Regions from separate parts of the Mangrovibacillus cuniculi genome, predicted to be linked through region 2. Evidence: a T-box and tRNA genes for the amino acid it is inferred to sense, from the RefSeq annotation. Region 2 holds a T-box; the other holds one or more tRNA genes.
What was found. A T-box is a leader RNA that pairs with one kind of tRNA and senses whether it is charged. The one in region 2 lies ahead of tyrS (tyrosine--tRNA ligase), so its partner is inferred to be a tRNA-Tyr.
Positions count from the first base shown of each region.

Region 1: it has a tRNA-Tyr gene. The T-box ahead of tyrS (tyrosine--tRNA ligase) is inferred to sense a tRNA for this amino acid. The anticodon was not compared.

Region 1 covers NZ_CP049742.1:2,877,241-2,884,517, forward strand. The annotation lists rRNA gene G8O30_RS14600 (23S ribosomal RNA) at 1-1,621, shown strand, start outside; rRNA gene rrf (5S ribosomal RNA) at 1,772-1,888, shown strand; tRNA gene G8O30_RS14610 (tRNA-Asn) at 1,898-1,972, shown strand; tRNA gene G8O30_RS14615 (tRNA-Thr) at 1,975-2,047, shown strand; tRNA gene G8O30_RS14620 (tRNA-Glu) at 2,067-2,141, shown strand; tRNA gene G8O30_RS14625 (tRNA-Val) at 2,162-2,237, shown strand; tRNA gene G8O30_RS14630 (tRNA-Thr) at 2,246-2,321, shown strand; tRNA gene G8O30_RS14635 (tRNA-Tyr) at 2,329-2,413, shown strand; tRNA gene G8O30_RS14640 (tRNA-Gln) at 2,513-2,587, shown strand; tRNA gene G8O30_RS14645 (tRNA-Lys) at 2,594-2,666, shown strand; gene rocF (arginase) at 3,391-4,290, shown strand; gene G8O30_RS14655 (aspartyl-phosphate phosphatase Spo0E family protein) at 4,349-4,516, opposite strand; gene sigW (RNA polymerase sigma factor SigW) at 4,690-5,253, shown strand; gene G8O30_RS14665 (anti-sigma factor family protein) at 5,289-5,873, shown strand; gene cdaA (diadenylate cyclase CdaA) at 6,070-6,897, shown strand; gene G8O30_RS14675 (CdaR family protein) at 6,890-7,277, shown strand, end outside.
Region 2 covers NZ_CP049742.1:2,641,064-2,648,340, reverse strand. The annotation lists gene G8O30_RS13320 (VOC family protein) at 1-375, shown strand, start outside; gene G8O30_RS13315 (DUF429 domain-containing protein) at 768-1,418, opposite strand; gene G8O30_RS13310 (FAD-binding domain-containing protein) at 1,430-2,923, opposite strand; gene G8O30_RS13305 (NAD(P)/FAD-dependent oxidoreductase) at 3,027-4,025, shown strand; gene G8O30_RS13300 (GNAT family N-acetyltransferase) at 4,027-4,485, shown strand; gene G8O30_RS13295 (3-ketoacyl-ACP reductase) at 4,586-5,305, shown strand; T-box leader at 5,453-5,695, shown strand; gene tyrS (tyrosine--tRNA ligase) at 5,872-7,086, shown strand; gene guaC (GMP reductase) at 7,133-7,277, opposite strand, start outside.

The DNA.
Region 1 (7,277 bases), 240 kb from region 2:
GTAGCGAAAGAAGGGTGAGAATCCCTTCCACCGAATGCCTAAGGTTTCCTGAGGAAGGCTCGTCCGCTCAGGGTTAGTCGGGACCTAAGCCGAGGCCGAATGGCGTAGGCGATGGACAACAGGTTGATATTCCTGTACCACCTCTCTTCCGTTTGAGCAATGGGGGGACGCAGGAGGATAGGGTATGCGCACTGCTGGATATGTGCGCTCAAGCAGTAAGACTGGTAACGAGGCAAATCCCGTTACCGTAAGGTCAAGCTGTGATGACGAGGGAATTATAGTACCGAAGTACCTGATTTCACACTGCCAAGAAAAGCCTCTAGCGAGGAAGAAGGTGCCCGTACCGCAAACCGACACAGGTAGGCGAGGAGAGAATCCTAAGGTGTGCGAGAGAACTCTCGTTAAGGAACTCGGCAAAATGACCCCGTAACTTCGGGAGAAGGGGTGCTCTGATAGGGTGAAAGCCCGAGAGAGCCGCAGTGAATAGGCCCAGGCGACTGTTTAGCAAAAACACAGGTCTCTGCGAAGCCGCAAGGCGAAGTATAGGGGCTGACGCCTGCCCGGTGCTGGAAGGTTAAGGAGAGGGGTTAGCTCACGCGAAGCTCTGAACCGAAGCCCCAGTAAACGGCGGCCGTAACTATAACGGTCCTAAGGTAGCGAAATTCCTTGTCGGGTAAGTTCCGACCCGCACGAAAGGCGTAACGATCTGGGCACTGTCTCAACGAGAGACTCGGTGAAATTATAGTACCTGTGAAGATGCAGGTTACCCGCGACAGGACGGAAAGACCCCGTGGAGCTTTACTGCAACCTGATATTGAATTTTGGTACAGCTTGTACAGGATAGGTAGGAGCCTTGGAAGCCGGAGCGGCAGCTTCGGTGGAGGCATTGGTGGGATACTACCCTGGCTGTATTGAACTTCTAACCCGCGCCCCTTATCGGGGTGGGAGACAGTGTCAGGTGGGCAGTTTGACTGGGGCGGTCGCCTCCTAAAAGGTAACGGAGGCGCCCAAAGGTTCCCTCAGAATGGTTGGAAATCATTCGTAGAGTGTAAAGGCACAAGGGAGCTTGACTGCGAGACCTACAAGTCGAGCAGGGACGAAAGTCGGGCTTAGTGATCCGGTGGTTCCGCATGGAAGGGCCATCGCTCAACGGATAAAAGCTACCCCGGGGATAACAGGCTTATCTCCCCCAAGAGTCCACATCGACGGGGAGGTTTGGCACCTCGATGTCGGCTCATCGCATCCTGGGGCTGTAGTCGGTCCCAAGGGTTGGGCTGTTCGCCCATTAAAGCGGTACGCGAGCTGGGTTCAGAACGTCGTGAGACAGTTCGGTCCCTATCCGTCGTGGGCGTAGGAAATTTGAGAGGAGCTGTCCTTAGTACGAGAGGACCGGGATGGACGCACCGCTGGTGTACCAGTTGTCTTGCCAAAGGCATCGCTGGGTAGCTATGTGCGGAAGGGATAAGTGCTGAAAGCATCTAAGCATGAAGCCCCCCTCAAGATGAGATTTCCCATTCGTAAGAAGTAAGATCCCTGAAAGATGATCAGGTAGATAGGTTCGAGGTGGAAGCATGGCGACATGTGGAGCTGACGAATACTAATCGATCGAGGACTTAACCAAGTCAAACTTGGTGATTCTCGGCAATACGCTTTGGTGGCGCGCAGTATTTAGTTTTGAAGGAATAAAGGTGAAAAAAACACTTGATTTTTTCTTCAAATATAGTAAAATAAATTTTGTCTTAAGAGACAAAAGAGATTTGAAGCAATAATGTCTGGTGGCGATAGCGAGAAGGTCACACCCGTTCCCATCCCGAACACGGCAGTTAAGCTTCTCAGCGCCAATGGTAGTTGGGGGATCTCCCCCTGTGAGAGTAGGACGTCGCCAGGCTTATATGATTCCGCAGTAGCTCAGTGGTAGAGCTATCGGCTGTTAACCGATCGGTCGCAGGTTCGAGTCCTGCCTGCGGAGCCATTGCTTCCATAGCTCAGCAGGTAGAGCACTTCCATGGTAAGGAAGAGGTCACCGGTTCGAGCCCGGTTGGAAGCTTATTTAATTTCACTTTACTGGCCCGTTGGTCAAGCGGTTAAGACACCGCCCTTTCACGGCGGTAACACGGGTTCGAATCCCGTACGGGTCACCATTTATACATATTAAAAATATGGAGGATTAGCTCAGCTGGGAGAGCACCTGCCTTACAAGCAGGGGGTCGGCGGTTCGATCCCGTCATCCTCCACCATATATTTTGCCGGTGTAGCTCAGTTGGTAGAGCAACTGACTTGTAATCAGTAGGTCGTGGGTTCGACTCCTATCGCCGGCACCATCCAAGTGGAGGGGTAGCGAAGTGGCTAAACGCGGCGGACTGTAAATCCGCTCCCTCAGGGTTCGGCGGTTCGAATCCGTCCCCCTCCACCACTTATTTACCTTTAATAGAGGTTTTTTTATTACTATTAATTCAGTAATTGGTTATGCATAGTATACTTTACTCTGGTTAAACTATTACTATCACATTATTGGGCTATAGCCAAGCGGTAAGGCAACGGACTTTGACTCCGTCATGCGTTGGTTCGAATCCAGCTAGCCCAGCCAATTTTAGAGCCATTAGCTCAGTTGGTAGAGCATCTGACTTTTAATCAGAGGGTCGAAGGTTCGAGTCCTTCATGGCTCATCACATAAAACTAGTCTACTTTTGTAGGCTAGTTTTTTTGTTACGTGATCAATAACAACTCATCGTTAGTCACGTGATGTGGTTGACTCTTAGATGAGTCTCCTTTATTTAATTAAAAATGATACTTTGTACAAAAGAGATACGTAATGGGATCTTAAATAGGTTTTCTTTTATGAAGATTACAGGTATGTGAGTTGAAAGGTGTTGTTCTATACTCATCTGGTGCGAGGAAATCCGCCGTGAGAAGAGAATAGGAGCGCTCTATACTCATCTGGCGCGAGGAAATCCGCCGTGAGAAGAGAATAGGAGCGCTCTATACTCATCTGGCTCGAGGAAATCCGCCGTGAGAAGAGAATAGAAGCTATCTATGCCCATCTGGCGCGAGAAAACCCTTAGCAAGAAAAGAATATGGCCCCTACAAGCACTCATGCACCAAGATAACAATGAGAGAAAGCATAAGAACATTTCACACTTCCCCTCAGTAATAAGTTTATGGACATAAAGAAATTTATTTTTAAAAGTGGCGCTAGAAGCAGACCCTACATATACCGAATGGACAAATTGGAGAATTGTCTCTCTATACTTCACCATACAAGCTAAGATTGATATAAAACGACTAAATATAAAATTATATATTCTGAATAGTTATGCAAAATTTTGTTGAGTTGAGTCATGTTCCTATTTACTCTTACAATAGAAGAAAGATAAAAAGGGGGAAACATTCATGAAATCAATCTCTTTAATAGGTGTACCAATGGATTTAGGTCAAATGAGACGTGGAGTAGACATGGGGCCTAGTGCTATCAGATATGCAGGTGTAGTAGAACGTTTAGAAAACATCGGTCATACAGTAAGAGATCGAGGGGATGTTTTAATTGAAGCAGCTGAAAGAGTGCAAGACCCTTCTACTAATTTGAGAAATTTGAAAGCGGTTGCTAAAGGGAATACGGAGCTGGCCATAACGGTTGATAAAGTTATTACTGAAGGGGACTTTCCTTTAGTACTAGGTGGGGACCATAGTATTGCGATGGGCACAATTGCTGGGCTAGCAAGGCATTATAGTAATTTAGGGATTATTTGGTATGATGCACATGGAGATTTAAACACTGGAGAAACCTCTCCATCTGGTAATATACACGGGATGCCACTAGCGGTTAGTTTAGGAATAGGTCACCCGACTTTAACTTCCATACACGGTGATTCTCCAAAAATAAAACCGGAGAATATTGTTATCATTGGAGCAAGATCTCTAGATGAGGGAGAACGAACGTTAATTAAGGAAAAAGGAATTAAGGTATATACCATGCATGAGGTAGACCGTCTTGGAATGACTCAAGTAATGGATGAAACTATCAGTTACTTAAAAGAAAAGAATCTAGATGGGGTGCATTTATCTTTAGATTTAGATGCGTTGGATCCACAAGAAGCACCAGGGGTAGGAACACCGGTTCCAGGTGGAGCTACTTATAGAGAAAGTCACTTGGCTATGGAGATGTTAGAAGAGTCAAAGTTAATTACTTCAGCTGAATTTGTAGAAGTAAATCCTATTCTAGATGAGAAAAACAAAACTGCGGCTACAGCAGTTGCTCTCATTGGCTCTTTATTTGGTGAGAAGCTTTTGTGATAGAAAGAAAACACACCTGAAAATGAGTGGTTACTGTTCACGTAACAAAAAAAGAATGTCAGGACTTCCTGACATTCTTTTTATTATTTTCTAGCCATAGTTGATTTAATAGTTGATCTAGTTCTACACTTGCTGCAACTACTTCTGAGTGTGCAAAGGAATACTTTGAAGCGAGTTTCACCATCTTTTGACGACAATATTCAATATGTTCTTCTAAACTCTTCATCAGTCATTCCTCCTGCAAATGGTATATATATACTTTATCCCCTTTTTACAAAAAGTACAAACATATATAGTAAAAATTTGTTAGAATAAACCTATAAATTATTTTTAGAACGGTGAAACTTTTTTGAAACCTATACGTATAAAAGGTAGCCGCAGAGGCGGAGGGTATAGAAAATGGACTTACTAGTAAAGAAGAGAATTAAACAGGTATTAGCTGGTGATCAGAATGCGTATGGTGAAATTGTTGAACTTTACAAAGATAAAGTCTTTCAATTATGCTATCGAATGCTTGGTAACCGTCATGAAGCGGAAGATATGGCACAAGAAGCGTTTATTCGTGCATATGTAAATATTCATACGTATCATCTTGATCGGAAATTTTCCACGTGGTTGTTTCGGATAGCCACTAATGTATGTATTGACCGTATCAGAAAGAAAAAGCCTGATTACTATTTAGATGCAGAGGTTGCAGGGACGGAAGGTTTAACGATGTATTCTCAAATTGCTTCTACGGAATTAAAACCTGATGAAGAAGTAGAACAATTGGAGATAGGTCATACAATACAACAAGAGATAATGCAATTGCCAGAAAAGTATCGATCAGTTATTTTATTAAAGTATATGGAAGAATTGCCTTTACAAGAGATTAGTGAAATATTAGATATGCCTCTTGGAACTGTGAAGACGCGTATACACCGAGGAAGAGAAGCGCTTCGCAAACGATTAAGACACTTATAAAGAGGTGAAAGACCTTGACGCGATGTTCAGATGAAATGATCAATGCTATGCATGATTATTTAGATGGCGATTTATCGGTAGAAGAACAACAACAGTTAATGGCGCATTTAAATCAATGCCAGGACTGTTTAGAGCATTTTAATGAATTGAAAAAAGTTATTGCACTTGTCCAGAGTACTTCTCATATTAGTGCACCAGATAATTTCACACAGAATGTATTAGATAAACTACCGAAAGAGAAAAAACGTATCGGTGCAAAGAGATGGTTACAACAATACCCTCTATTATCCGCGGCTGCTATGTTTATTGTTTTGATGGGTGGCAGTTTATTTACTACTTGGAACGGAACAGATGAGTTCTCCTATACAAAGCAACCTAATTTGGTTGCTAGTGGTGATACTGTAGTGGTTCCACCAGGTGAAACGGTTCAAGGTGATGTAATCGTGCGAAACGGTAACATCAAAATTGAAGGAAAAGTAGATGGAAGTGTTACTGTTATAAATGGCGATAAATACTTAGCTTCTGCTGGTTCCGTAACTGGTGAGATTGAGGAGATTGATCAAGCATTCGAATGGTTGTGGTACCAGATGAAAAAGTTAGGAAAACAATTTGTGCCATAAAAGTAGGACAAACCGGGTGAGTCGGATAGATGATTCACCTGGTTTTGTTTAGTTAAGGAAAGGTATTTACATCATGAATTTATCATTAACTCGTAACATGACCGTAATTACGTTTTTATTTTCCAGTATGCTATAATGAAAAAGATACCCCTATTCCTACGCATCAAAAGATGATTATATAGATGGAGGATGAAATATGCCTTTTGAAGACTTTATGATGTTAGACTACATGACTAACATCATTGATATATTATTAGTTTGGTTTGTCATATATAAAATAATTATGGTAATCAAGGGGACCAAAGCGGTTCAGCTATTAAAAGGGATCTTTGTTATTATCATTGTTCAAACACTTAGTGTGTTCTTAGGATTTGATACGCTTAGTGCGATGATGGAACAAGTAATCGAGTGGGGTTTCTTGGCCATTATAATTATCTTCCAGCCTGAGTTGAGGAGAGCATTAGAGCAACTTGGAAGAGGAAGACTTTTCGCTAGAAGTGGCAATCAAGAAGAAGAAGAAACGAAATTAATTATTGACCATATTGGTACGTCTATAAGCTATATGGCAAAACGTCGTATCGGCGCGCTTTTATCAATCGAGCGTGAAACTGGATTAGGTGATTACATAGAAACAGGAATACCTCTTCAGTCTAAAATTACGTCAGAACTTCTAATTAACATCTTCATACCTAATACTCCATTGCATGATGGAGCGGTGGTGTTACAAAAAAATCAAATTGCTGCAGCAGCTTGTTATCTCCCTCTCTCGGAGAGTGCCTTTATTTCAAAGGAACTGGGTACTAGACACAGAGCAGCAATTGGAATAAGTGAAGTAACAGATGCTATTACCATTGTTGTTTCTGAGGAAACGGGAGCAGTGTCATTAACGAAAAATGGTGAGCTACATCGTGGGTTGAGTGTGGAAGATTTAAAGAGTCTATTATCAGAAGAGTTGTTATCTTCTTCAAAATCAAAACAAAACAACTCCTCACTATTCTCGATGAGGGGGAAGCGTAATGATTGATAAGTTTATGGAAAGTAAATGGTTTATGAGAGTAGTGGCACTACTGTTAGCATTACTCCTGTATTCATCCGTTAATTTTGACCAAGATCAATCTCCCCAGACTGCTAGTAGTTCTGATAGCTTGGAAGTGATTGAAGAAGTACCAGTGGATGTTATTTACGATAATGAAAACTTTGTAGTGACAGGAGCTCCATCAACGGTCACGATGACAATTGAGGGCCCTCGGGCAATTGTGCAGTCTACTCGAGCACAAAAAGAATATGAAGTATTTATTGATATGTCTAATGCAGACATAGGCGAAGTAAATGTTCCTATACAAGTAAGGAATATTTCCGAGAAGCTAACAGTTACCTTAGATCCAACGTATGCAGATGTTTCTT
Region 2 (7,277 bases):
CAAACAAAAGAGGCCATGGAATTTTATCATGGAATTTTTGGTGGTGAACTATCTTTACAGACGTTTGGAGAAGCGTATGAAAATACATCAGAGAGTGTAAAAAATAGGATTATTCATGCTAATTTAAAGAATGATACGTTGACGTTTATGGCTAGTGATACGCATCCGGAATTTAGTCCTCCTCATAAAGTCGGGAACAATGTTTCCTTATCTATTAACGGATCTGATTTAGAGTTGTTAACAGAGTACTTTCAGAAGTTAGCAGAAGGCGGAGAGGTGACAATGCCTTTAGAGAAACAGTTCTGGGGAGACACTTTTGGTTCATTAACGGACAAATTTGGTATTCATTGGATGGTAAATGTGACAGATGCATAAGAGTGATAATGCCTAGCGTGGTTCGCTAGGTATTTTTATCGTTTCACCTTGATAGAAAGAGTGGTGGAGGACACAAAAAAGAATAACGTGTGCTCAAGAAGGAGAGAGATACCTCCAGAGCACACGATAAATGGATAACGTGTGCTCAAGAAGGAGAGAGATACCTCCAGAGCACACGATAAATGGATAACGTGCGCTCAAGAAGGAGAGAGATGCCTCTAGAGCACACGATAAATGGATAACGTGCGCTCAAAAAGGAGAGAGATGCCTCTAGAGCACACGATAAATGGATAACGTGCGTTCAAGAAGGAGAGAGATGCCTCTAGAGCACACGTTAAATGGATAACGTGCGTTCAAGAAGGAGAGAGATACCTCCAGAGCACACGTTAAAATCAACAACACAAAACAAACGGATGAGCCTCACTAACATCATTCCAAATCCACGTCGACGTTCTCTCCTCATAACACCATGCAGCCAGTGCCGCCGCACACGCATCCACTGTATGTGTTTCAGCATGCAAATTCTCGGGCAATCCATTTAGACCAAGAGCCTGCATCCATTTCACCACCACAACACGTGATTCTTCGTCTTTCTTATACATCAACGCATGCAAAACATCTGGTATTCGACTACCAATCGCTGCGCCGGGGTGCACCTCTAATATGGTGAAGTGCTCTAATTCTTCTTCCATCTGAATTCGTCGCGTCAACGCTATACCTCGAAGCGTCAAGTAAGCCATACGAGTAAGTGTTGGTGGCATCACAGAACTACCGTTTAACCCATACTCCTTCATGAACCACCGCAAACCTTTATCTTGCGGGCGATCTCCGCCTCCATCCTGGTAAGAAAGAGGTGCATCAATTCCAATAGTTACCCGTTCTTCCTGACGTAAATCCATCAACTTATCCATCACCATTTGGTCAGATGCACCTACAATCATTTCATCGAGGTGTAACATCTCATCACTAGCGGTAAAAACAGTCATCACAGTATCTTTCCAGTTGCTCGGTCCAGACAAATCAATTCCAATAATCTTCAACATGCACACCCCACTTATAGGTCAAATGACAGTTGTTCCGGCTTCTCTGTCTTTTTCTTTCTGCTCTCTCGCCTCATCCGACTACCGTGCTTGTCTAGCTGTTCCTTTGATATTTCTCTAGCTTCCTCAGAACGTTTAACACGATACAGTACGTCACGTGCTCTTCGATTAGCCTCCACAATATCGACCATCGGCTCCGGATATCCTAGCGTATCAAATTCTTCATAAAGCCATGGTTCATGAATATACTCATCGGGAACATCTACTAACTCTTTCACAAATCGACGGACAAAAGCACCATTTGGATCATGATTTTTTCCCATCTTAATGGGATTATAAACTCGTATAGTATTAAAACCCGTCGTACCAGCCTGCATCTGCACTTGGCTAAAATGAATCCCTGGCTCGTAATCTAAAAATAATTGAGCCAGGCCCATAGAAGGTCGTCTCCAATCTAACAATAGCGTATTGCAGACAAAGGAAACAAGCATGGCTCTTGTCCGGAAGTTAACCCACCCAGTTTCATGTAAACAACGCATCGCTGCATCTACAAGCGGGATACCAGTTTTACCATAAAACCAACGTTGGCATGCTTCCTCATCCCACTTTGTCCGAATGGTATCATAGGCAGCATTAATTGGTTTTGTCATAATTTCGGGATCACTTTCGAGACGTTGGATAAAGTGACAGTGCCAATGAATTCTAGATATAAATGCTGTTAGCTGTTTTTTGTGAAAAGAATTAGTAGTTTGTTCTAAAGCCTGTCTAGTTTGGTGCACGACTGTCCGCATCGAGATGTTTCCCCAAGCTAAATAGGAAGACAAGCGACTGCAAGATTCAGCAGATGAGTATGGTTTCGAAATGTGCACATTATACGATTGAAACCGATAATCTAGAAAACTATTTAACACTTGGATAGCATTACTTTCACCGCCACGTTGACCTTGTAAAATGGGCCTACCTTTCACAACAAAATCACGGAGTAAATGCAGGTCAGACGAAAGGTTAGAAGGAACATCCCTCACCAGTTCTAACTTCTTTGGTGCAGGCAGAATGTTTCTAGACATAAAATCTTCCCATTTCTCTTGAAATGTATTACGAGACTTAAGTTTACGGACCACACCAAAGTGTTGAAATTCGGTAAAGGGGAGACTTCGTTCTTTCATCCACTCATGCACTCGTAAATCTCGAGCGAATGTAATCGGTGTGCCGTTTTCTTCATGTGCAAACAATCGAAAAGGTCCATGCTTTTCATAAATAGCGGCTAAAACTTCCTCTACTTCTGCGATAGCAACGAACAGCTTGCTCCCTGTTTTAGATAGGTTTTCTGATAAGTCTAGTAAACTTTCCCAGACAAATTGAAAGTGACGCGAAGATAAGTCTGCTTCTTTCCAGATAGAAGGTTCTGCTACATAGATAGGTAAAACAGGACCTAGTTTACTAGCTTCTACCAATGGCTGATGATCCGTGATTCGAATGTCTCGTTTGAACCATACGACATTGATCATGTTAATCACTCCAGATTATCAAATGAATTTTATCTATTGTACAATAGGTGTATAAGATATGTATAACTATGGTGTTTGGTAAATTTAGAGAGGGGATGAGAGTATGAGCAAGTGTGCGCCAATTGTGATTGTCGGGGCTGGAATGTCTGGTTTAATGGCAGCGAAAACATTGCAGGAGAAAGGCCACGACCATGTTTTGGTAGTGGATAAGGGAAGAAGTGTTGGAGGAAGAATGGCCACGCGTAGAATTGCAGAGGGGAAAGCAGATCATGGAGCACAATTTTTCACAGTGAGAACAGGGGAGTTTCAGCGATTGGTGGATGGATGGTTGCAAGAAGGGGTTGTAGAGCACTGGTTTGGAGAGGATTATCCTCGTTATAAAAGTGTAGAAGGTATGAATGCGCTTGCGAAGAGGATAGCGAAGAATGTACCTGTTCAATTGAACACGAGAGTGGAGAAAATTGTGGAGTCAGATGCTGGGTATGAGCTTATAACGAGTAATGGAGATGTCATTGCTGCTAGTGGGGTTATTATTACTTCTCCAGCTCCACAAACAACAGAGATTCTAACAAGCGGGAACGTATCTTTGCGTTTAGATGCGATGCGTAAGCTAGAAGATATTATCTTTTATCCATGCTTAGTAGGGTTATTTCACGTAAAGTCTCCTTCGCATTTGCCTGTATCAGGACACGTAGATACTGACTTGCCTGAAGGAGTGTTACGAGTGGTGGATCACCAGAAGAAAGGTGTATCTGCAGCCGTGACGGTTAGTGTGTATATGACGAATGAGTGGAGTAAAGAGTATTTTGATGAGTCGGATGAGCACAGTCTAGCAAAGATAAAGGAATCAGTTCAACATGTAATAGATTTAGAAAATCTTGAGTCTGTTCAACTGAAAAAATGGCGTTACGCAGAAGCGGTAAAGTTTTTACGCGAACCGTTTGTGGAAGTGACGAATTCAGAAAACCCTATCCTTTTAGCTGGAGATGCATTTTTGAAACCAGACGACCAAGCTACACGTACTAGATTAGAGAGTGCTGTGCTATCTGGCATTGCTGCAGGAGAGCGAATGGAGTCGGTAATGAAGTTGAATGGAGAATAAGATGAAGATTAGAAGTTTAGATGAAATGGAAGCACCTCCGCTAGACTTGTTGTTACTCGCTGATCCTTCGGAAGAGTTAGTGAAGGAGTATCTTCAAAAAGGTCAGTGCTATGTTGCAGAAGATGGAGCCGAAATCATAGGTGTATATGTACTTTTACCAACCTCTAACGAAAACGTAGAATTAATTAATGTTGCAGTAGTAGAGAAATATCATGGTAAGGGAATCGGAAAACAGTTAGTGTTAGATGCGGTAGAGAGAGCGAGAATGAAAGGGTTTAAAACAATTGAAGTTGGTACAGGGAATTCTAGTATCGGTCAATTAGCGCTCTATCAAAAATGTGGCTTTCGAATTATAGGAGTCGATCAAGATTTCTTTGTTAGGAATTATGACGAGGAGATTTTTGAGAATGGGATTCAATGTCGAGATATGATTCGGTTGTCGCAAGGATTAAAATGTTAGTTGGAAAATGTTACACGTGGAACATTTTATAAGCTGTATTTTAGGTTTTCACTATACTTTTTGTTATACTTCAAAAATCAAGAAGTGTAGGAGTGATACGATGAATAAGTTAGAAGGTAAGGTAGCTCTGATTACAGGAGCTGGACGTGGAATTGGACGTGCAACAGCACTAGCATTTGCGCAAGAAGGTATTCATGTAGGACTAGTTGGTACAACTCGTGAAAATCTAGAAAATGTAGCAGCGGAAGTAGAAAAGTTAGGTGGTAAGGCAACTGTAACTGTTGCAGACGTGACAAATTTAGAAGCTATCCAAGAAGCCGTGGGGCAAGTAAAACAAGAGCTTGGGCCAATTGATATCCTTATCAACAACGCTGGTATTGCCAAATTCGGTGGATTCTTAGATCTTTCTCCAGAAGAGTGGCAAAAGATCATTGATGTGAACTTGATGGGAGTGTATAACGTTACTAGAGCAGTACTTCCTGAGATGATTGAACGTAAAACGGGAGATATTATTAACGTATCTTCTTCTGCGGGTCAAAAAGGAGCACCAGTAACAAGTGCGTATAGTGCATCCAAGTTTGCAGTACTTGGTCTAACGGAATCTCTAATGTTAGAAGTAAGAAAGCATAATATCCGTGTGAGCGCATTAACACCAAGTACGGTGGCGACTGATTTAGCAGTAGAAGCAAATTTAATCAGTGGTGATGGAGAAAATATGATGCAACCGGAAGACTTGGCAGAATTAATGGTTGCTCAGTTAAAGTTACATCCTCGCGTTTTTGTGAAAATGGCTGGTATGTGGACGACGAATCCATCATAATAGGAGAAGGCAATGTTGATAAAGCGAACATTGCCTTTTTATTTTGAATGGCACATTTATTAGTTGTACATATTACTATATAAAGTAAAAATATCTTCTTGACAATTACATCCAACACTTTATAATAAGAAACAATATTCTCATACGTTAAAAGCGATGAAGAGAACCAGTAGCGATAACAGAAGCAAACAGAAAGGTGCCGGTTGCTGAGAGGCCCATGTGGAGTTAGCGTGAATACATCTCTGAGCTGTGTACCGAACTTACAGTAGGCTACATCGGGGTTGCGTCCGTCATCAAAGCACAAGTATCGCTTCGGCCGTACTTATGGAGGAGAGCTGCGTGAGTAGTTCTCAAATAAAGGTGGTAACACGTTCATAAAACGTCCTTTAGGTATATCCTAAAGGGCGTTTTTTTGTTACGTGACCAGTAACAACTCATCGTTAGCCACGTGATGTGGCTTGAACTTAGATGAGTATCCATATTCCATAAGACAACTCAGAGTAGTCAAATTAATGTAGCTAGATTCAACTCAATTTTCATTTCCAAATTTAAAGGAGGGCATTCCTATGTTAGTTCAACCATTAGAGCAGTTAGCCATTATTAAAAAAGGGTCATCCTCTATCATTGAGGAGCAGGAATTACTCAACAAACTGGAAAAATCGTTTGCAGAACAAAGACCTTTAAAAATTAAATTAGGATTAGATCCATCTGCACCAGATATTCATTTAGGGCATGCAGTCGTTCTTCGTAAAATAAAACAAATGCAAGACCTTGGGCACGAAGCTATTTTCGTTATTGGAGATTTTACTGGAAGAATAGGTGATCCAACGGGGAAAGCGAAAGGTCGTGTGGCGTTGAGTGATGAGGTGGTGAAAGCGAATGCTGCTACTTACTTTGAACAAATCCAACGCGTGCTGGATCCTAAGAAGACAACGATACGATTTAACAGTGAGTGGTTGTCTGCTTTAACGTTTGAAGAAGTCATTAGGTTAGCCGCAACTACTTCTGTTGCAAGAATTTTAGAAAGAGAAGATTTTAAAAAACGCTATGAAACACAAGTACCAATCGGCATTCACGAGTTTTTCTACCCATTGATGCAAGCATACGATTCTGTCGAATTACAAGCGGATATTGAACTTGGGGGTACGGACCAAACCTTTAATATTTTAATGGGGCGTACGTTACAAAAGCACTTCGACCAGGAAAAGCAGATTGCTATTTTTATGCCACTTTTAGAAGGGCTAGATGGTAAAGAGAAGATGAGTAAGAGTCTTGGTAACTATATCGGCATAATGGAAGCGCCGGAAGTGATGTTTAAGAAGGTGATGGAGGTGCCAGATTCGTTAGTGATGAAGTACTTTGAGTTAGCGACAGATGAACATCCAAATCGTGTGGAGAAGATCCAAAGAAAATTAGAAAATGGAGAGAATCCAAGGGATATTAAGCTAGAGTTAGCGAGGATTATTACAACGTTATACCACGGGGAAGAAGCTATGTTGGAAGCGGAGAAGTTTTTTCAAATTGCTTTTCAACAACGTAAAATACCTGATAATATTCCCGATTTAGTGCTTGAGGTAGAGAAGGATTTGTTAGTGGATATTTTACCGTTATTAATGAAAGAAGGAGTTATTCATAGTAAAAGTGAATTCCATCGCTTGGTGAAACAAAACGGTGTCGCGATTAATGGAGAGAAAATTGAGCTAGATGAGATGCAGAGAGTGATGATTTGTGGTGATGTGCTGCAGATTGGGAAGAAGCGATTTTTTAAAATAGTGAAATAGAAATTATAAAAGGCATGAATTTTACATCATGCCTTCTTATTTAGAATTAGTACGTTTTATCCCCATTAAAAATAGAATTCTTCACCACAACATAATCCACCGTACGTATAGCCTCTAGCTTCGTTCCACCTGCATAAGAAATAGAAGATTGAAGATCTTGCTCCATTTCTGTCAGCGTATCTTGAAGCGCA